DNA from 2 places in the Kosakonia sacchari SP1 genome. Region 1 is predicted to be linked to the other one. Evidence: predicted binding sites of a transcription regulator. Region 1 holds the regulator's gene; the other holds the start of a gene.
The links. Region 1 encodes PurR, which represses purine synthesis genes. Its sites were predicted from a motif close to CANGCAAACGTTTGCNTG; they were not measured.
Positions count from the first base shown of each region.

Region 2: purL (phosphoribosylformylglycinamidine synthase) is a predicted target of PurR. The motif match lies at 6,832-6,849, and genes of this name have one in related genera.

Region 1 is NZ_CP007215.2:2,705,842-2,716,815, forward strand. Features, by position in the region: gene C813_RS35735 (aldo/keto reductase) at 48-944, opposite strand; gene C813_RS35740 (DUF1289 domain-containing protein) at 994-1,233, opposite strand; gene C813_RS35745 (TetR/AcrR family transcriptional regulator) at 1,354-1,950, shown strand; gene nemA (alkene reductase) at 2,007-3,101, shown strand; gene gloA (lactoylglutathione lyase) at 3,197-3,604, shown strand; gene rnt (ribonuclease T) at 3,697-4,350, shown strand; gene C813_RS35765 (Grx4 family monothiol glutaredoxin) at 4,389-4,733, opposite strand; gene C813_RS35770 (C40 family peptidase) at 5,073-5,903, shown strand; gene sodB (superoxide dismutase [Fe]) at 6,028-6,609, shown strand; gene C813_RS35780 (MFS transporter) at 6,664-7,833, opposite strand; gene cydH (cytochrome bd-I oxidase subunit CydH) at 8,002-8,091, opposite strand; gene purR (HTH-type transcriptional repressor PurR) at 8,389-9,414, shown strand; gene punR (DNA-binding transcriptional activator PunR) at 9,433-10,344, opposite strand; gene punC (purine nucleoside transporter PunC) at 10,457-10,974, shown strand, end outside.
Region 2 is NZ_CP007215.2:1,262,649-1,273,622, reverse strand. Features, by position in the region: gene glrR (two-component system response regulator GlrR) at 1-150, opposite strand, end outside; gene qseG (two-component system QseEF-associated lipoprotein QseG) at 147-884, opposite strand; gene qseE (two component system sensor histidine kinase QseE/GlrK) at 881-2,317, opposite strand; gene purL (phosphoribosylformylglycinamidine synthase) at 2,854-6,741, opposite strand; gene mltF (membrane-bound lytic murein transglycosylase MltF) at 6,981-8,573, shown strand; partial or broken gene tadA (tRNA adenosine(34) deaminase TadA) at 8,593-9,121, opposite strand; gene yfhb (phosphatidylglycerophosphatase C) at 9,163-9,798, opposite strand; gene C813_RS29075 (MFS transporter) at 9,992-10,974, shown strand, end outside.

The DNA of each region.
Region 1 (10,974 bases):
AGTTTAAACCAGGATGGCAGATTTCACCGGGAGGTCATTTTCCCGCGTTATGGCACGTCGTAACCGAGCGCCGCTTTGCGAATGCGGAACCACTGCTGGCGCGTCATCTGGAGATTCAGTGCCCCCAGCGCCGAACGCACGCGCTCAATTTTACCCGAGCCAATAATGGGCAACGGCGCAGACGGCAGACGCATCACCCAGGCATAGACCACCTGTTCGATGGTTTCAGCATTCAGTTCCTGCGCAACGCGCGCCAGTTCATCACGCAGCGGCTGGAACGCCGCATCGTTAAACAGACGCCCGCCGCCGAGACATGACCATGCCATCGGGCGAATACGCAGCTGTTGCAGTTGATCCAGCGTGCCATCCAGCAGTAGCGGCTGGTGAACCGGTGAGATCTCGACCTGATTGGTCGCCAGCGTAAACGGCAGACGCGACTGCAACAGTGAGAACTGCGCCGGTGTGAAGTTGGAAACGCCGAAGTGGCGCACTTTTCCGCTCTGATGCAAATGCAGAAAAGCTTCCGCTACTTCATCGGCATCCATCAACGGATCGGGACGGTGGATCAATAACAAATCGAGGTGATCGGTAGCAAGATTCACCAATGACTGTTCGGCACTGCGAATAATGTGGTCGCGTTCAGTAATGTAATGACCCAGCGCATGTTCCGGTTTCGCGGTAGTAGCGATCCCACATTTGCTGACAATCTCCATGCGGGCGCGCAGATGCGGAGCGAGCTTGAGCGCCTCGCCAAACGCCGCTTCACACAGATAACCACCGTAGATATCGGCGTGATCAACGGTAGTAATACCGAGATCAAGATGAGACTCAATAAAGCTAACCAGCTGCTGCGGGGACATGTTCCAGTCCATTAAACGCCAGTAGCCCATCACAAAACGGGAGAACTCAGGGCCTTGCGGCGCGAGGGCAATACGTTGAACCATAATGATTTCCTCGAAGGTAATTTGCCTTCGAGTATACGCATTTTCGCGTTCAAAACAGTGAAGGTTGCTGAGGTTCTTCCGCAGAAGAGGCTTTGCTTGCGCGCATTTTGCGCTGCAAGCGCTGGCGGCACAAACGTAGCACCTCTTGCTTTTGCATATCGGTCATTTTTTGCCAGTTAAAACGCTCATCGCGACTACGCATGCAGCCACGACAAAAGCCGCGCTCATCCGACTGGCAAATACCGCGGCACGGGCTCTGGACGGGGAAAAACTCCAGTTGTTCTGGCACAGTCGTCTCCGTTAATACAGGCAGTTCTCTTTATTGAAGACTGCCTGTCGATAACGTGCAAGGTGAAAAGCGCACTGTTCGCCACTTGCAACAGACCGATCGGTCTAGTAGAGTAGCGCGATGAGCAGAAATACTGAACATGACACGCGCGAACATTTACTGGCGACCGGCGAGCAGCTTTGCATGCATCGCGGGTTTACCGGTATGGGCCTGAGCGAACTACTGAAAACGGCGGAAGTGCCAAAAGGCTCTTTTTACCACTATTTTCGCTCCAAAGAGGCGTTCGGCGTGGCGTTACTTGAGCGTCACTATGCCGCTTATCACCAGCGGCTGGCGGCCCATTTCGCCAGCGGTCCGGGAAACTACCGCGACAGGTTGCTGGCGTATTATCAGGAGACGCTCCGGCAGTTTAGCCAACAGGGGATTATTAGCGGTTGCCTGACGGTGAAACTCTCAGCTGAAGTGTGCGATCTGTCGGAAGATATGCGTTCAGCAATGGACAAAGGGGCGCGCGGCGTTATCGCCCTGCTCGCGGATACGCTGGAAAACGGGCGTAACGATCGCAGCTTAACGTTTCAGGGCGAACCGCTAACGCAGGCGCAAGTGTTGTACTCCCTGTGGTTAGGTGCCAATTTGCAGGCCAAAATTTCGCGAAGCGCCCTGCCGCTGGAAAGCGCGCTGGCGCACGCAAACAACATCATCGCAACGCCTGTCTGATAGCAGGCATTTTTATTTCACTTTTTACTAGTCGACCGGTCTATTCAGGAGTTGTTATGTCCAGTAAATTATTTACGCCGCTGAAAGTGGGCGCGATTACCGTTCCAAACCGTGTTTTTATGGCGCCATTGACCCGACTGCGCAGCATTGAGCCGGGTGATATTCCTACCCCATTGATGGCGGAATATTATCGTCAGCGCGCCAGCTCCGGCCTGATTATCAGCGAAGCCACGCAAATCTCCGCCCAGGCGAAAGGCTATGCCGGCGCACCGGGTCTGCACAGCGCAGAACAAATCGCGGCATGGCAGAAAATCACCGATGCGGTGCATAGCGAAAACGGCCGTATCGCCGTACAGCTGTGGCACACCGGTCGTATCTCGCACAGCAGCCTGCAACCGGGTGGTGCCGCGCCGGTCGCACCGTCAGCCATCAACGCGGGAACACGTACCTCTCTGCGTGATGCCAACGGCAACGCCACGCGTGAAGACACCTCCACGCCGCGCGCGCTGGAAACCGATGAGATCCCGGGTATTGTTAATGATTCCCGCCAGGCCGTTGCCAATGCGCGCGACGCCGGGTTTGATCTGGTTGAGCTGCACTCGGCCCATGGTTATCTGTTGCACCAGTTCCTTTCACCGTCGGCGAACCAGCGTACCGACCAGTACGGCGGCAGCGTGGAAAATCGCGCGCGCCTGGTGCTGGAAGTGGTCGACGCGGTAAGCAAAGAGTGGGACGCAGAGCGCATTGGTATTCGCGTGTCTCCAATCGGTTCTTTCCAGAACATGGATAACGGCCCGAACGAAGAAGCCGATGCGTTGTATCTGATCGAAGAACTGGGCAAGCGCGGCATTGCTTACCTGCATATGTCAGAGCCGGACTGGGCAGGCGGCGAACCGTACACCGACGCTTTCCGTGAAAAAGTGCGCGCACGTTTCCACGGCCCGATCATTGGTGCAGGTGCCTATACCCCGGAAAAAGCAGAAGAGTTGATCGAGAAAGGTTTGATTGACGCGGTAGCTTTTGGTCGCGCTTATATCGCCAACCCGGACCTGGTGAAACGTCTGCAACTGAAAGCGGAACTGAACCCGCAGCGCCCGGAAAGCTTCTATGGCGGCGGCGCGGAAGGCTATACCGACTACCCTTCTCTGTGATCCTCTGATTGTTCATTGATAGCGGCGGGTCTGCGCCGCTATACTAAAATTGTGTTTCTATTCGGAACGTTAACACATTCATACAAGAGGACATTATGCGCTTACTTCACACCATGCTGCGCGTCGGCAACCTGCAACGCTCCATCGAATTTTATACTAACGTGCTGGGCATGAAGCTGCTGCGTACCAGTGAAAACCCGGAATATAAATATTCGCTGGCTTTCGTTGGCTACGGCCCGGAAAGCGAAGAAGCGGTGATTGAACTGACCTACAACTGGGGCGTGGAAAACTACGATCTGGGTAATGCTTACGGTCATATCGCGCTGAGCGTGGAAAACGCGGCGCAAGCTTGCGAAGCTATCCGCAACAACGGCGGTAATGTGACGCGTGAAGCGGGTCCAGTAAAAGGTGGAACCACGGTTATCGCCTTCGTTGAAGATCCGGACGGTTACAAAATCGAGCTGATCGAAGAGAAAGACGCCGGTAAAGGCCTGGGTAACTAATCCCCTTCGGGCGCGGTTTGCGCCCGCTGTTTTACATCCCTTCGTAAAATTTGCCATAATGCGCTGCCATTTTCCCGTATCAAGAGATCCTGATGTCCGATAACGCTCAACTGACTGGTCTGTGCGACCGTTTTCGCGGTTTTTACCCTGTGGTAATAGATGTTGAAACCGCCGGGTTTAACGCCAAAACTGACGCGCTGCTGGAAGTCGCCGCCATTACGCTGAAAATGGATGAACAAGGCTGGCTCATGCCCGACAGCACGCTGCATTTCCACGTTGAGCCTTTCGAAGGCGCGAATCTGCAACCCGAAGCGCTGGCCTTTAACGGTATTGATCCGAACAACCCGCTGCGTGGTGCGATAAGTGAGCATGACGCGCTGCACGCCATTTTTAAAATGGTGCGCAAAGGCATTAAAGATCAGGGTTGTAACCGCGCGATCATGGTGGCGCACAATGCGACATTCGATCACAGTTTTATGATGGCCGCTGCGGAGCGCGCTTCGCTGAAACGCAACCCGTTCCACCCGTTTGTCACCTTCGATACCGCGTCATTAAGCGGGCTGGCGCTAGGGCAGACAGTGCTGTCAAAAGCCTGTGGCGCGGCGGGCATCGCGTTTGACGCCTCGCAGGCGCACTCCGCACTGTACGATACAGAGCAAACCGCCCTGCTGTTTTGCGAAATCGTCAACCGCTGGAAGCGTCTCGGCGGCTGGCCGTTGCCCATCGCGGATGAAAATGAGGCATAAAAAAAGCGACCGTCAGGTCGCTTTTTTGTTGGCAGAAATTACTCTGCGTCCGGCTCGTCTTTATGTTTTGCCGCCGCTTCTTTAATAAGCGTCTGCAATTCACCGCGCTGATACATTTCAATCACGATATCGCAGCCGCCAACCAGTTCACCTTCAACCCACAGCTGCGGGAAGGTTGGCCAGTTAGCGTATTTCGGCAGTTCTGCACGAATATCCGGGTTTTGCAGAATGTCTACATAGGCAAAACGTTCACCGCATGCAGAGAGCGCTTGCACCGCCTGGGCGGAAAAACCGCAGCTTGGCAGCTTCGGAGAGCCTTTCATATACAGCAGAATTGGGTTTTCAGCGATCTGGCGCTGGATTTTTTCAAGTGTTGTGCTCATTGTCTTGCTTCCTTCAACTTCTTCTACGGCAGATGTTCGCCATTGTAACGGTTCAGAGGGGCATCGGAAAATAACATTTTGTTCACCGTTCATGATTTTATCGTCTGTCGGCAAAAGTTGCCTTAGGAATATGACTTAACTCAACTCGCCGTCCCGCTTGCTGCCTAACTCTTGCGCACATAGAAACGTTTTGCTGCTTTTTTTTGCGCTTGTTAACGAAACGAAGCTATAGATGCAAAAACAGTATTAACTTTTGGGGTTTTTATGGATTAGAATCGACGAGTTTTAAAAAACCATTTGCAGGCATATTAAATGCTTGCCCTAACAGGGGATTGCTCAGTGGCGCGGATACCAAAAGCTTCAATCACGCTCTGTGCTTTGTTGTTCACCACGCTTTCTTTCACGCCATTAGCGAGTGCCTCTGAACAGGCGCGAGCGTCAGCCGTGCAAAAAGCGCATCTGGCGAAAGCATCCGAACGTAAGAAAAAAAATACATCACAAAAGACATCAAAGAAAAACAGTCGCAGTCCGGCAGAAAAAACCACCAGCAAAAAAACAACGGAGAGCAAAAAAACTCCGGCAAACAAAAAAGTTACCACCAGCAAAAAAGCCAGCAAAATCACCTCGCGTCGTAATGCATCCAGCCCGTTAAAAACCACCGCTGTCACCTGGACTGAAAAATGTACGCCGCGCAAAGGACACAAGCCGCATTGTGTGAAGGTCAAAAGCACTAACGCCATCGCCGATGTGCATAAAGTTCGCATTCAGAAAGCCCAAAAAACCGCCATGTCCAAACTGATGAATCAGATTGGCAAGCCTTATCACTGGGGCGGCACCTCACCGAGCACCGGTTTCGATTGCAGTGGTCTGGTCTATTACGCATATAAGGATCTGGTGAAATTTCGTATTCCACGTACCGCCAATGAAATGTATCACCTGCGCGATGCATCGCCGGTGAATGTGGCGGAACTGGAGAGCGGCGATCTGGTGTTCTTCCGTACCCAGGGCCGTGGTACAGCCGATCACGTTGGCGTGTACGTCGGTAATGGTAAATTCATTCAGTCTCCGCGTAGCGGCCAGGATATTCAGGTCACCTCGCTGAGTGAAGATTACTGGCAGCGTCATTATGTCGGCGCGCGTCGCGTCGTGACGCCGAAAACCATTCGCTAACCCCTCACCTGCCGCATCGGCGGCAGGTAACTCCCTCTTTTGTGTGACCTTTCGATTTGCTACCCTAACCCGCACATCCAGTAGGGCTATTGGATGTCATTAAAATAATGAAAGGAGAATAGCAATGTCGTTTGAATTACCTGCATTACCGTATGCAAAAGACGCCCTGGCGCCGCATATCTCAGCCGAAACGCTGGAATACCACTATGGTAAACATCATCAGACGTATGTCACCAACCTCAACAACCTGATCAAAGGCAGCGCTTTTGAAGGTAAATCTCTGGAAGAGATTGTGAAAAGCAGCGAAGGCGGCGTGTTCAACAATGCCGCCCAGGTCTGGAACCATACCTTCTACTGGAACTGCCTGGCTCCGAATGCTGGCGGTGAACCGGCTGGTGAGCTGGCGGCGGCTATCGCCAAATCCTTCGGCAGCTTTGCCGAATTCAAAGCGCAATTCACCGATGCTGCGGTTAAAAACTTCGGTGCTGGCTGGACGTGGCTGGTGAAAAAAGCGGATGGCGCATTAGCCATTGTTTCAACGTCTAATGCGGGTACGCCGCTGACAAGCGACGCAACCCCGCTGTTAACCGTCGATGTGTGGGAACATGCGTATTACATCGATTATCGTAATGCGCGTCCGAACTACCTCGAACATTTCTGGGCGCTGGTAAACTGGTCATTCGTGGCCAAAAATTTAGCGGCATAAACGCGGCATAAAACAAAGGAGGGGCTAGCCCCTCCTTTTTTGCATTTGTGCTATTTATTCTGCTGCGGCACAGACACGTTCTGGCTGAGAGCGGCCAGAGAACAGCACCACCAGCAGACCCAGCCCGGCAATAATCGCCCCCATAACCGGGACGAAATCATAACCCAGCCCAGCGGAAATCACTGCTCCACCGGCTGCCGCGCCCAGCGCGTTACCGAGGTTAAAGGCACCGATATTGACTGAAGATGAAAGGCCAGGTGCTTCATGCGCAACGCGCATGACACGCATCTGCAACGGCGGAACCACCGCAAACGTCGCCGCGCCCCACACCACCATGCTGATGGCTGCGCCCACTTCACTGCGCGCCAGGAACGGGATCGCCAGCATGATGGCAATCAGCAGGATCAAAAAACCTTTCAGCGTGCCGGTGACCGAGCGATCCGCCAGTTTGCCGCCGAGATAGTTACCAATGGAGAAACCAACGCCAATCAACACCAGCATCGCCGTCACAAAAACGGGAGTGGCATCGGTAATGGTGTGCAGTACCGGCGCAATGTAGGTATACAGCGTGAACATGGCACCTGCGCCGAGCACAGTGGTCAGCAATGCGGACAACACTTGTGGGCGTACCAGTACCGACAGCTCTTTACGTACGTCCGGGCGCTCACCAGCACCACCTTTCGGCAACGAAAAGAACAGGCTCGCCATAGCAATCACACCCAGCCCGGCAGTGGCCATGAACGACATGCGCCAGCCAATGGTTTCACCCAGCCAGGTCGCGGCAGGTACACCGCCGATGTTAGCAATGGTCAGCCCCATAAACATGGTGGCGACTGCGCTGGCCTGCTTCTCTTTGGCAACCACGCTTGCTGCCACCACCGAACCAAGACCAAAGAAAGCGCCATGGTTCAGGCTAGTGACGATACGTGCCAGCATTAATGTGGTGTAATCCGGCGCGATCGCCGACAGCACGTTACCAAGCGTAAAAATTGCCATCAAAAAGATCAGGGCATTGCGTCTGCCGCGATGAGACAGCAACAACGTCATTAACGGCGCACCAACCATTACACCGATAGCGTAGGCGCTAATCAGCATCCCCGCTGCCGGAATAGAAACGTCAACGCCGCGGGCAATAACCGGCAGTAATCCCATCGGGGAAAACTCGGTAGTACCAATGCCGAAGGCGCCAATCGCCAGGGCAAGCAAAGGGAAATTAATTTTCATCTGTGACTCCAAAAAAGACATGCCGACTAGCGACCCTGTCGCTGAAGTCAAAAGTATGACAGCTATCACAAAAAACAGAAGTTAGCAGAATGACAAAAGATTATTGCAGAGGTGATAACAATAGCGGGGCAGAAAACCGAGGGAGAAGAGGCTCTCCCTCGCGATAGATCAATGCAGTGCAGCAGTCAGACCGCCGAAAACAATCAGGCTCAGAACGATGACGGTAGTGATTAAAGAATACTTCAGATCGGTGCTCATCAATTTTCCCCTTTTTAATTTCCCCACAAAAAGTGAGATAACGCATTTTTGCACAAATTATCTTAAAAATCTTGCGGGAATTCGCAGGAGAAACGTTTTAATACTTCCCCTTTTGCTCAAGATCAGACAAAATTCGACGCTAAATTTATTAGCGTACCGGCCATTGACTCCCCTCCTGACGTCCAGTGTCGTTTTCCCGGCGTACCGCACCCCCTTTGATGGGTACAGGGTGATTAAAGGCAAACGTTTACCTTAAGTATTATCAGGAGCTTATGATATGGTCTGGAGTGATATCTGATGGCAACGATTAAAGACGTAGCGAAACGAGCAAACGTTTCCACTACAACCGTATCACATGTAATTAACAAGACCCGTTTCGTCGCCGAAGAGACGCGCAACGCCGTGTGGGCAGCGATTAAAGAGCTGCACTATTCCCCCAGCGCTGTCGCCCGCAGCCTGAAAGTGAATCACACAAAATCGATCGGTTTGCTGGCTACCAGCAGTGAAGCGGCCTACTTTGCTGAAATTATTGAAGCCGTAGAGAAAAAGTGCTTCCAGAAGGGTTACACCCTGATCCTTGGCAATGCCTGGAATAGCCTCGAAAAACAGCGTGCTTACCTGTCGATGATGGCGCAAAAGCGTGTCGATGGCTTGCTGGTAATGTGTTCAGAATACCCGGAATCGCTGTTGAACATGCTGGAAGAGTACCGCCATATTCCGATGGTCGTGATGGACTGGGGCGAAGCGAAGGCCGACTTTACGGACTCCGTTATTGATAACGCCTTCGAAGGCGGTTATATGGCCGGTCGCTACCTTATTGATCGCGGACACCGCGATATTGGTGTGATCCCAGGCCCTCTGGAGCGTAACACTGGCGCTGGCCGTCTGGCTGGCTTTATGAAAGCGATGGAAGAAGCCCTTATCACCGTGCCGGAAAACTGGATCGTACAGGGCGATTTCGAGCCGGAATCCGGCTATCGCGCGATGCAGCAAATCCTCGGTCAGGCGCATCGCCCTACTGCGGTGTTTTGCGGTGGCGACATTATGGCGATGGGCGCGCTGTGTGCTGCCGATGAGATGGGTTTACGCGTACCGCAGGATATTTCCCTGATTGGTTATGACAATGTGCGTAACTCACGCTTCTTCACTCCGGCATTAACCACGATTCACCAGCCGAAAGATTCGCTGGGAGAAACGGCGTTTACCATGCTGCTTGATCGCATCGTCAACAAGCGCGAGGAGTCGCAGTCTATCGAAGTGCATCCGCGCCTGGTCGAGCGTCGCTCAGTGGCCGATGGCCCGTTCCGCGATTATCGCCGCTAATCGCTTATTACGGAGCCGTTAATTCGGCTCCCTTAACCATTCGTCATTCAGCGTTTCACTGTCCCCAAGATATTCCAGCAGCCAGTTTAACGCCGGGGAAGCCTCATTTTGTTGCCACGTCAGGCAGCACGCCGCGTCCGGGAAGGGGTTTTCCAGGTTCAGCGCGACCCAGTCACCGCTGTCGAGCCGCGGGCGGGCAAAGTGTGCCGGCACCATTCCCACGCACAGCCCTGCAGATAAGCACGCCTCCGACGACGCCCAATCAGGGACAATCACGCGTTTCTGATTATCCAGCAGCCAGGTAATACGTTTCGGCAACGAGCGGGACGTATCTTCCTGGATAAGTGAAGGCCAGTTGCGCAAGGTATCGTCGCTGAGCGGACCTGCCAGTGACGCCAGCGGATGACGACTGGAAACCACGCATTTCCAGCTCAGCATTCCCATATCGCGAAACGCATAACGCCCACCTACGGGGATGGCCTGCGTTGCGCCGATCGCCAGCTCAACCCGCCCGTCAGCAAGCGCATCCCAGACACCGTTAAAGACTTCCTGGTAAACCTGCAACTCAACATCACTGAAATGGCGATAGAAATCGACGATCAATTGCCGGGTACGTTCAGGTTTTACGATGTTGTCGACGGCAATTGCCAGTTGCCCGCGCCAGCCGTTGGCGATTTGCTGGCACTGCTGACGGGTGATCTGCATTTTTTTGATAACAGCTCGCCCTTCTTTCAAAAACCAGACCCCGGCAGGCGTGAGCTCAACATCACGATGGCGGCGTTCAAACAGCGGAACAGCCAGCCACTCCTCAAGCTGTCGCACGGTATAGCTCACCGCAGAAGGTACACGGTGTAACTCCTGCGCCGCGACGCTAAAACTGCCATTGCGCGCGACAGCATCAACCACTTCCAGTGAATATTCTGACCACATAATCTGCCTGCAAAAATTTTGAAACCACTACGCAAATATTAGCGTTTCACAAGCGCTAATGCACTCCTTACACTCGACAGCCCTGATTACCTGCAATTAAAGAGAAACACTAATGCAACCTGGCAACGGATTTTTAGTCTGGCTCGCGGGATTAAGCGTGCTCGGCTTTTTAGCCACTGATATGTACCTCCCCGCCTTCAGCGCGATACAGCAAGATTTACACACATCGTCTGCGGTGGTTAGCGCAACCTTAAGCCTGTTTCTGGCGGGCTTTGCCATTGCGCAACTGGTATGGGGGCCACTATCAGATCGCTATGGCCGCAAGCCGGTGTTGCTGGCCGGGCTGGCGATTTTCGCGCTGGGGTGTCTGGGAACATTATGGGTACGCGATGCAACCCTGTTGCTGGTGCTGCGCTTTGTGCAAGCGGTAGGCGTCTGCGCCGCGACAGTAAGCTGGCAGGCGCTGGTGACGGATAACTATCCCGCGCATCGCGTCAATCGCATCTTCGCCACCATTATGCCGCTCGTTGGTTTAACACCCGCTCTGGCACCGCTGCTGGGAGCCTGGATCCTTGCGCATTTCAACTGGCAGGCCATTTTCGCCACCTTACTGGCGATCACAGTGATTCT
Region 2 (10,974 bases), 1.4 Mb from region 1:
CTTTTCCCGCGCGAGAATGCGCAACCCTTCCTGTCCACTTTCTGCCGTAACGATGCTGTAGCCTTCGCTGGTGAGGCGCAGCCCCAGCAGTTTTAACAGCCCCGGATCGTCATCCACCAGCAACAGATGGGCAGGTTTACGGCTGGTCATGGTTTCACATCCTCCTGATTGCCGTCGTTTTTAGACGGGTGAGAACTGTCCGGCAGGTCGGTAGCGGCGGGTTTATTACGCGTGGAGAGACGCCGTTCGATATCGGTGAGGTTTTCAAGTTTGCGTGTCGTCGTTTCCAATTGTTCACGCAGGAATTGTTGCTGCTGGCGCAGACTATCGAGCTCGCTGTCCGCCGATTGCTGTAATTTCGCGTAACGGGCGCGCTCTTCCGCCAGTTGCAACTGGGCTTTTTCACCATCGCGCCAGAGCTCAAACAGGGGGCGAACCTGCGCAGGGATCGTGGGGCTTAATGCGCCCAGTCGCTCGGTGTATTCACGACGCTCAAGCGGCGAAATTTTGGCGTTAGAGAGCAAAATGCCGCGCCTGAACGTGGCCTGCCAGTTATCGTCAGACCAGATACGGGCTTCGGCACGCGCGGCGGCGGGCGATAAACGCTGGGCACAGTCCATACCGCGCAGCCAGTAAAGCGGGTTGGTGTCGACGTCTTGCCCGGACAGCGACCAGATATCGTCGCAATCGGTGGACAAGAAATCGGCCAGTTGATGTTCAGGGAGCCGTTCTTCCTGGGTGTCATGAATCGCGCTTTGCGGCTTTTGCGCAACACACCCCGCCAGCAGCAAACAGGGAAATACGCGAAGCCAGGCGTTTTGCTGTGTAACCGCGTTAACCACGCGGGAAAAAACATGCGACATACTCACCAGATTTAGATTCATTGAGTGGATTTTTCCGGCGCATTGAGAGGGAGCTCAATACGGAAACAGACATCAGCTTTGCTGCTCGCCACCAGATGCAGTTCGCCTTGCATACGGCGAATGCAGTCTCTGGCAATGCTTAGCCCTAACCCGCTGCCTTTCACCGCTCCTTTTCGCTGGTGGCTACCCTGAAAGAACGGTTCAAAGATCATTTCACGCTCCGTTTCAGGGATCGGCGTACCGGTATTTGCCACTTCGATACAGAGCCGCGCGTTGGCAGTATAGCTGTGCAGAGAAATGTTACCGGATTCAGCACCATAGTGCACCGCGTTGGAGTAAAGATTATCCAGCACGCTCATCAGCAACATCGGTTCGGCCTGGCAGGTCGCCACATCAAGGGCGACATCGGTATGCATCATTTTAGCTCGCGCCGGCAAACTGTGGGCAGAGATCACCATTTCTACCAGTGGCGCGAGTTCAACGGTTTCAAGCTCCACCGAACCTTCGGCCAGCTTGCGGTTGTAATCCAGCAACTGCTCAATCAGTTTTTGCAGATTACGGCTGCTGGCATCAAGGATCTCCACCACCTCTTTCTGTTCCACCGTCAGCGGTCCGACAACCTGATCGGCAAGCAGCTCGGTGCCTTCGCGCATACTGGCGAGCGGCGTTTTTAGCTCGTGGGAAAGATGGCGTAAGAATTGATGGCGCTGTGATTCAAGCCAGGCGAGTCTTTCGCTCAGCCAGAGGATCCGTTCGCCAACATAACGCAGCTCTCGCGGGCCTTTAAAGACCACGCTGCGTCCCAGGGTTCTCCCCTCGCCTAAGCGATTAATCATCCGCTCAATGCCCTTCACCGGGCCGATGATCATACGAGTAAATAGCAGCACCAGCCCCAGGCTTACCAGGAAAAGTACCAGCGCCTGCCAGCCGAAAAACTGGCCGCGTTCGGCAATTTCCAGTTGAAGTTGCTGCCCGCGGGAAAAGACCACCGCACGTGTCGATTGCACCATCTCGGTATTGGCGGCGGCAAACGCCTCAAGCTGCGCAGAGGCCTCGGCAGATGGGCCGCTATTTTTACACTGCAACTGGGCGAGCGCGTTTAAATCCTGGCGCAGCGCCTGGTAAAGTTTATCGTCAGGGAGCACGCCCGCGTGGGCATCAAGCATCTCGCTATAGCGCTTACGCTGATTCTGGTACACGCGCGCCAGGGTAGCGTCATCCAGCACGCAATACTGCCGGTAGCTACGCTCCATTTCCAGTGCGGCATTGGTCATTGCTTCACTGCGACGCGCGTCAATCAACGTTGTGCGGTTGGTCTGCAACGCCTGTGCGCTAAGTGCGTTCAGGCTTTGCCACGCCTGCCACGCCAGTACCAGCAGCGGCAACAGAATTAACAAAAACGCCATCATGACCAGTTGGCGAAGCGAGCGGGGGAAAACAGGCCAGCGTTTCAATGCAGTTCTCTCGCAAAAAAAGATAGGGAGATGCTAACTGATTTACCAAAAGCCAGAAACAACAAAGCCGGGTATTAACCCGGCTTTGTTATGAAATTAGGCGGTGCCTAACTCGACGTTTCGCCCGATGTCTGATAAAGCAGTGCAATAATCAGCAGGTGGACGGCAGGCACCTTTACGTGCGTCATTCGAAGTTTATGTAGCGCGTCCCGAAGGGGCTGACATAAGAAGGTGAATGAGCCACTGCTTAATATTATGCAGATATTGTGCCAACATGCCAATAAATATCTTAACCAATTGATTATAATGAATTTTATATTTTAAAAATTAAAATGTGATGTGCTTATCATTTCAACAACCTGTCGCTATTCAGCAACACACTGATAGCATCAAAAATAAAGTATTTATAATCAATAAATTAAATGTCGCTTTTTGGAGACACCGCTTGATACCTTATGTCGGGAAATGCCGACACTTTTGCTCAGGTGAAAAAAAAGCCCTCTTACAAAGAAGAGGGCTTATTGATAATGGCGAAATTAACCCAGTTGTTTACGGGCGTTGCGGAATATACGCATCCACGGGCTATCTTCGCCCCAGTTTTCCGGGTGCCAGGAGTTGGAAACAGTGCGGAATACGCGCTCCGGGTGCGGCATCATAATAGTTACGCGCCCGCTTTCGCTGGTGACAGCCGTAATGCCGTTCGGTGAGCCGTTCGGGTTCGCCGGGTAAGTTTCCGTCACGGCCCCGCTGTTATCGACGTAGCGCAACGCCACCAGCCCTTTGCTTTCCAGCTGCGCCAGATGCGCGCCATCACGCACTTCCACGCGACCTTCGCCATGGGAAACGGCGATTGGCATCTGCGAGCCAACCATACCGCTCAACAGCAGCGACGGGCTTTGCGTCACTTCCACCAGGCTGAAGCGCGCTTCAAAGCGGTCAGAGTGGTTACGCACAAAGCGCGGCCACAGCTCGCTCCCCGGGATCAGTTCACGCAGGTTAGACATCATCTGACAACCGTTACACACGCCCAGCGCCAGTGTTTGCGGACGGTGGAAGAAGGTTTCGAACTCATCGCGCACGCGTTCGTTGAACAGAATCGATTTCGCCCAACCCTCGCCCGCACCCAGCACATCGCCATACGAGAAGCCGCCGCAGGCCACCAGCGCCTGGAAATGCTCAAGGCCAGTGCGCCCTGCCAGCAAGTCGCTCATATGCACGTCAATGGCATCAAAACCGGCGCGATGGAACGCAGCAGCCATTTCAACGTGCGAGTTAACGCCTTGTTCACGCAGCACAGCCACTTTCGGCCGTGCGCCGGTAGCAATGAACGGCGCGGCGATATCGTCGTTGATATCAAAAGAGAGTTTCACGTTGAGGCCCGGATCGTTGTCATTGGCTTTCGCCTGATGCTCCTGATCCGCACACTCCGGGTTATCACGCAGGCGCTGCATCTGCCAGGTGGTTTCCGCCCACCACATACGCAGCTGAGTGCGGCTTTCGCTGAACACCGCCTGACCATCAGCTTCAATGACAAAGCGATCGCCTACGACAGCACTACCAAGATAGTGAACGCAATCACCCAAGCCGTAAGCCGTCAGCACGCTTTCTACCGCTTCGCGATCGGCCGCGCGCACCTGAATCACCGCGCCCAGCTCTTCATTAAATAACGCCGCCAGACGATCCTGGCCCAGAGACGCGATATCAACGTTGATACCACAGTGACCGGTAAAGGCCATCTCTGCCAACGTAACCAGCAAGCCGCCATCGGAGCGATCGTGATAGGCCAGCAGTTTACGGTCCGCCACCAGCGCCTGGATAGCATCAAAAAAACCTTTCAGTTGTTCGACATTACGCACATCGGCTGGTTTATCACCCAATTGACGGTAAACCTGGGCCAGCGCAGTGGCGCCCAGCGCGTTATTGCCATTACCCAGGTCAATCAGCAGCAGGGCGTTATCTTCCGTGGAAAGCTGCGGAGTAACCGTGCCGCGGACATCTTCAACACGGGCAAACGCGGTGATGACCAGTGACAGCGGCGAGGTCATTTCGCGCTGCTCGCTGCCTTCCTGCCAGCGGGTTTTCATCGACATTGAGTCTTTGCCCACCGGAATCGTCAGCCCCAGAGCCGGACAAAGCTCTTCACCCACCGCTTTCACGGCGGCATACAGCCCGGCGTCTTCGCCTGGATGCCCGGCAGCGGCCATCCAGTTTGCCGACAGCTTAATGCGTTTGATATCGCCAATCTGCGTCGCGGCGATGTTAGTGAGCGCTTCACCCACCGCCAGACGGGCGGAAGCAGCGAAGTCCAGCAGCGCAACCGGCGCACGTTCGCCCAGTGCCATCGCTTCACCGTAGTAGCTGTCGAGGCTGGCGGTCGTTACCGCGCAGTTCGCCACCGGGATCTGCCACGGCCCCACCATTTGATCACGCGCGACCATACCGGTCACCGTGCGGTCGCCGATGGTCACAAGGAAGGTTTTTTCTGCCACGGTTGGCAGGTGCAGCACGCGGTTAACCGCATCGGCAATGGAAATGCCCTGCACGTTCAGCGCTTCGCCAGCCGCCTGACGAGACGAGACGTCGCGGGTCATCTTCGGCGTTTTACCCAGCAACACATCCAGCGGCATGTCTATCGGCTGATCGTTAAAGTGATTATCGTTGAGCGTCAGGTGCTGCGCTTGCGTCGCTTCACCAATCACAGCGTAAGGCGCGCGCTCGCGGCGGCACAACTCGTCAAACAGCGCCAGTTGATCGGCGGCAACTGCCAGCACATAGCGCTCCTGCGATTCGTTACACCAGATTTCCAGCGGGCTCATTCCCGGCTCATCGCTCAGAATATCGCGCAGCTCAAAACGGCCACCGCGCCCACCATCGCTCACCAGCTCCGGCATGGCGTTAGAAAGACCACCCGCGCCAACGTCGTGAATAAAGAGGATTGGGTTGGCATCGCCCAGCTGCCAGCAGCGGTCGATAACCTCCTGGCAACGACGCTCCATCTCCGGGTTGTCGCGCTGTACGGAGGCAAAATCGAGATCGGCGTCGGACTGACCAGAAGCCATTGACGACGCCGCGCCGCCGCCCAGACCGATATTCATCGCCGGGCCACCCAGCACGATCAGTTTCGCGCCAACGGTGATTTCACCTTTCTGCACGTGATCGGCACGGATGTTGCCGATGCCGCCCGCCAGCATGATCGGTTTGTGGTAGCCGCGCAGCTCTTCGCCGTTGTGGCTATTCACTTTCTCTTCATAAGTACGGAAGTAGCCGTTCAGCGCTGGACGACCAAATTCATTGTTGAACGCCGCGCCGCCCAGCGGGCCATCGGTCATGATATCCAGCGCCGTGACGATACGATCCGGTTTACCGAAATCCTCTTCCCACGGCTGTTCAAAGCCCGGAATACGCAGGTTGGAAACAGAAAAGCCCACCAGCCCCGCTTTTGGCTTCGCGCCACGGCCAGTTGCGCCTTCGTCGCGGATCTCGCCGCCGGAGCCTGTCGCCGCACCCGGCCACGGCGAAATCGCCGTCGGGTGGTTGTGGGTTTCCACTTTCATAAGAATATGCGCCGGTTCCTGATGGTAGTCGTAACGCCCTTCCCCGCGATCGGCGAAGAAGCGGCCCACCTCGGAACCTTCCATCACCGCGGCGTTATCTTTATAGGCCGACAGCACGAAATCCGGCGTTTGCTCGAAGGTGTTTTTGATCATTTTGAACAGCGACTTCGGCTGCTGCTTGCCATCAATCACCCAGTCGGCGTTGAAAATTTTGTGGCGGCAGTGCTCAGAGTTCGCCTGCGCGAACATATAAAGCTCGATGTCGTTCGGATTGCGCCCCAGGCGGGTAAACGCTTCTTGCAGGTAGTCGATTTCGTCTTCCGCCAGCGCAAGCCCCAGACGCAGGTTGGCGTCAATCAGCGCCTGACGGCCTTCACCGAGCAGGTCCACGCTCTGTACCGGCGCAGGCTGATGGTGCTCAAACAGGCGTTCGGCGTCTGCTTGTGAGGTGAATACGCTCTCCATCATGCGGTCATGCAGCTCTGCGGCAACGTCGTTCCACTGAGCGTCAGTCAGCCCGCTTGCCTCAACGTAATAGGCGAGGCCGCGCTCAAGGCGATTGATTTTGTTGAGGCCGCAGTTGTGAGCGATATCGGTGGCTTTAGAAGACCAGGGAGAGATGGTGCCGGGACGAGGAGTGACGAGCAGTAATTTTCCGGTCGGGGTATGGCTGCTAAGGCTTGGGCCGTATTTCAGCAGACGCTGGAGCCGCGCGTATTCATCTTCTGTCAGCCCATCATTGAGATCGGCGAAGTGAGCGTATTCGGCGTAAATGTTGCTTACCGGGAGGTTGGCAGCCTGAAAACGTGCCAGCAGTTTGTTGATACGGAAAGCGGACAATGCAGGCGAACCACGCAGAATTTCCATCATAAGTCTCTCGTCTTCGATTACGAAGCGTCGGGGACGCTTTAAGTGTGCACCAGGGGAAAACGGGCGTCATTATAGAGAATCCTGCGCGCCGACGAAACCGTTTGCGTCGAAATAAAATCGCCGTCAATTTTTAACAATAGCTGTCGCCGAATGCTCTAATTAGTTGCCAACTGGCGTTTTGTTGCGCAGAATGCCGCTCAATCACCGACAAACCTTACTGTTATCATCACGAGAACCTTCTGAGGCAAAGCACGGCGCAGAGAATTAACTCCTTGAAAAAATTTAAGATTAATTATCTGCTCATCGGCATTGTCACCCTGCTGCTGGCAGCGGCCCTGTGGCCTTCTATCCCCTGGTTCGGCAAAGCCGACAATCGCATCGCGGCGATCAAAGCTCGTGGGGAGCTGCGCGTCAGTACGGTCGCCACACCGCTGACGTACAACACCATTGATGGCAAAACGTATGGGCTGGATTACGATCTTGCGCAGCATTTCGCCGATTACCTTGGCGTCAAACTGAAAGTCACGGTACGGCAGAATATCAGCCAACTGTTTGACGACCTTGATAATGACGACGCCGATATGCTCGCCGCCGGGTTGGTCTACAACAGCGAGCGGGTGAAAAACTACCAAACCGGGCCAGTCTACTACTCCGTTTCTCAGCAACTGGTGTACCGCGTGGGCAGCTATCGACCGCGCACGCTGGAATCCGTGAATGCCAGCCAGTTAACCATCGCTCCCGGTCATGTCGCGCTGGACGATCTGCGTGAAATAAAAGAGAAAAAGTACCCGGAGTTAAGCTGGACAGTGGATGAAAAGCTCGGCACGACCGCGCTGCTGCAACAGGTGGTCGACGGGAAACTGAGCTACACCGTCGCCGATTCGGTCGCCATTAGCCTGTTCCAGCGCGTACATCCCGAGCTGGCGGTGGCGCTGGATATTACCGATGAGCAACCCGTTACCTGGTTTAGCAAGCGTGATGACGATAATACGCTGTCGGCTGCGATGCTCGATTTTTTTAATAATATGAATGAAGATGGCACGCTTGCGCGACTGGAGGAGAAATATCTCGGCCACGGCGAGGATTTTGACTATGTCGACACGCGTACCTTCTTACGCGCCGTCGATAGCGTACTGCCGGATCTGCAACCGCTGTTTGAAAAATACGCCCAGGCGATCGACTGGCGATTATTAGCGGCCATCTCTTATCAGGAATCACACTGGGATTCCCAGGCCACCTCACCCACCGGCGTTCGCGGCTTGATGATGTTGACGCGCAATACGGCGCAGAGCTTAGGTTTAAGCGATCGTACTGATGCCGAGCAAAGCATCAGCGGCGGCGCGCGTTACCTGGTGGACATGATGAGCAAAGTGCCGGACACCGTTCCGCAGGATGAAAAGATCTGGTTCGCGCTGGCGGCTTACAATATGGGCTACGCACATATGCTGGATGCCCGTGCATTAACGGCGAAGACGAAAGGCAACCCGGACAGTTGGGCGGACGTAAAACAACGCTTACCGCTTTTAAGCCAGAAACAGTACTACAGCAAGCTGACGTACGGTTACGCCCGCGGGCATGAAGCCTATGCCTATGTAGAAAATATTCGTAAGTATGAAATTAGCCTGGTCGGTTATTTGCTGGAAAAAGAGAAAGAAGCAGCAAAAGCGCTGAAGCTGGCGAAGAGTTACCCGGCGGTATCGACCGAGGAGCTAAATCGCCCGGCTTATGGCGTTCTGCCCTTTAGCGCGTTAACCGCTAATGAAGCTTTTCCGCGTAACCCGCTACTGGTATCCGACGCGCTGGTGCAAAACCCGCTGAAAGTGAACCGCTAGCGCTTCGCGCCACCAGGCTCTAGAAAGCTGTGGGATCGCCTGCCGGTTTTTTCAGGTTTTTTTTCTCCAGCCGACGCTGGCGGAAGAAATCGCTCAGCATCGCAGCGCATTCGTCGCGTAACACGCCTTCGGTTATTTCCACCCGATGGTTCATGCCCGGATGGTGCAACACATCAATTAGCGATCCCGCCGCGCCGGTTTTCGCATCCCGCGCGCCAAAGACCAGTTGCCCGATACGGCTGTGCACCATGGCCCCCGCGCACATGACGCATGGCTCCAGCGTGACATATAAAGTGGTATCAATAAGACGGTAGTTTTGCAGCACCAGACCGCCCTGGCGCAACGCCATAATTTCCGCATGCGCGGTAGGATCGTGGCGACCAATCGGCCGGTTCCAGCCTTCGCCAATCACCTGACCGTTATGCACCAGCACCGCGCCAACCGGCACTTCGCCCTCTTCCCAGGCGCGTTTCGCCAGGGTGAGCGCATGACGCATCCAGACGTCGTGATTCAGTTCAGGAATGGACAAAGCGAGTTACTCCAGTAATTCAGGCGGAGCGCATTATACACAGCCGTTATCGGTTCGACACTACTCCAGCTGCTGCAAGTCGCCACGCGGCGTCACGCGCCAGCGGTGCTGGCAAAAATAGAGCAACGGGTTATCTTGCTTGCTGTCGCTGTAGCCGCTGTAGAGGCGCAACGGTGTACCGATTTTGCGTTCAAGCTGGGCGACTTTTTCATGGCCGAGGCAACGCATAGTCAGCACCCAACCACCGTAGCGACGGCTGATTTGACTGGCTATCAAATTAACGCGCGGGAGCCAGGGAGTATCAAAATAGACCTGCTCCACCAGCGGCTGCGGCGAGCCGGTAATTAACCAGATATCCGCATCGGATGCCGCCAGGTAGTTGGTTAACCGCGTTTGCACAACCGGGAAGGCGGTAACATGCTCACGAAACCAGCTGACAAATTTCTGCTGCAACGTGTTCAGATGGCGTTCGCTATGGCCAAACGTGCAGCCCCACAGCAGCAAGCTCATTGGCCAGCGCGCGGCGCGTCCTTTGAGTAATAATCCGCCCGCAATCACCGGCAACAAAGGCAGCACCAGCAACGCATTTAACGGCTGATGACGCAAAACGTAACGCAGAAACGTGCCAAACATATCCTGCTGATGCAGGGTTCCATCAAGATCAAAAAAGACGACGCGGCGCTCGCTGTTAGCCAAATGGGAGTCCTCTGTTGGTTAACCTTCGACCGCCGGGCCTCTCCTTCTGGCGATCGCTCTTTCAATAGCCTAACAGATAGACCTTCACTTTTCCGGTAACAATCGGTCACCGATACCTGTAATAATCAGCGGCTATATTAGCCAGCCAGGGATGATTTACACTGGCCCGAACCTTTAATTCACCGCGATCCTGATGACAACACAACATACACGCGCCTTTCACTTTGCCCCGTTTCGCCATCTGTTTTTTGCCCGTCTGCTGACGGTACTCGGTAACGGCATCGCCCCTATTGCGCTGGCTTTTGCGGTACTGGACATTGGCGGTTCCGCCACCGAGCTCGGTATAGTGGTGGCTGCACGTTCGCTGTTTAACGTGGCGTTTTTACTGGTGGGCGGCGTACTGGCCGATCGCTATTCACGTAGCCGGGTGCTGGTGTTGTCGTCGCTGGTCGCAGCCTGTTCGCAGGGCGTTGTCGCCTGGCTGGTGCTGGACGGTTCAGCGACGGTGATGCTCCTGGCGATACTCGGAACAATTAACGGCGCAGCGGCGGGGATCGCGCTGCCGGCGTCGTCCGCGCTGGTACCACAAACGGTGCCAGCGCATAACCTGCGCGAAGCCAATGCCTTTATCCAGCTTGGTATTTATAGCGGAACGGTCGTCGGCGCGTCGCTCGGTGGCATCCTCACCAGCGCCGTCGGGCCTGGCTGGGGCCTGGCGATTGACGCGCTGGGCTTTGCCGCCTCGGCTCCGCTTTATCTGGCCATTCGCATGGGAGCCATTCAGGAGACAGCGGCGCAAAGCAATATCCTGCAAGATCTGCGCGATGGCTGGAAAGAGTTCATCAGCCGCGCCTGGGTGTGGGCCATTGTCGTGCAGTTCACCATTATTAATGCCGCATTCAGCGGGGTGGTGATGGTGCTCGGCCCGATCATTGCCGATGCCTCGTTTGGTCGCACGCGTTGGGGAGTGATTGTCGCCGCGCAGAGCGTTGGTTTGATTGTCGGTTCCTTCCTCGCGCTGCGCTGGCGTCCGCGACGCGACCTGTTTATCGGTGTGATGCTGGTTGCCGTATGCGCGGTGCCGATCTATCTCCTCAGTCAAAATGTTTCAACCGCGTGGTTGCTGGCGGCGTTTTTCCTCGCAGGCGTCAGTTTCGGCCTGTTCGGCGTAGCGTG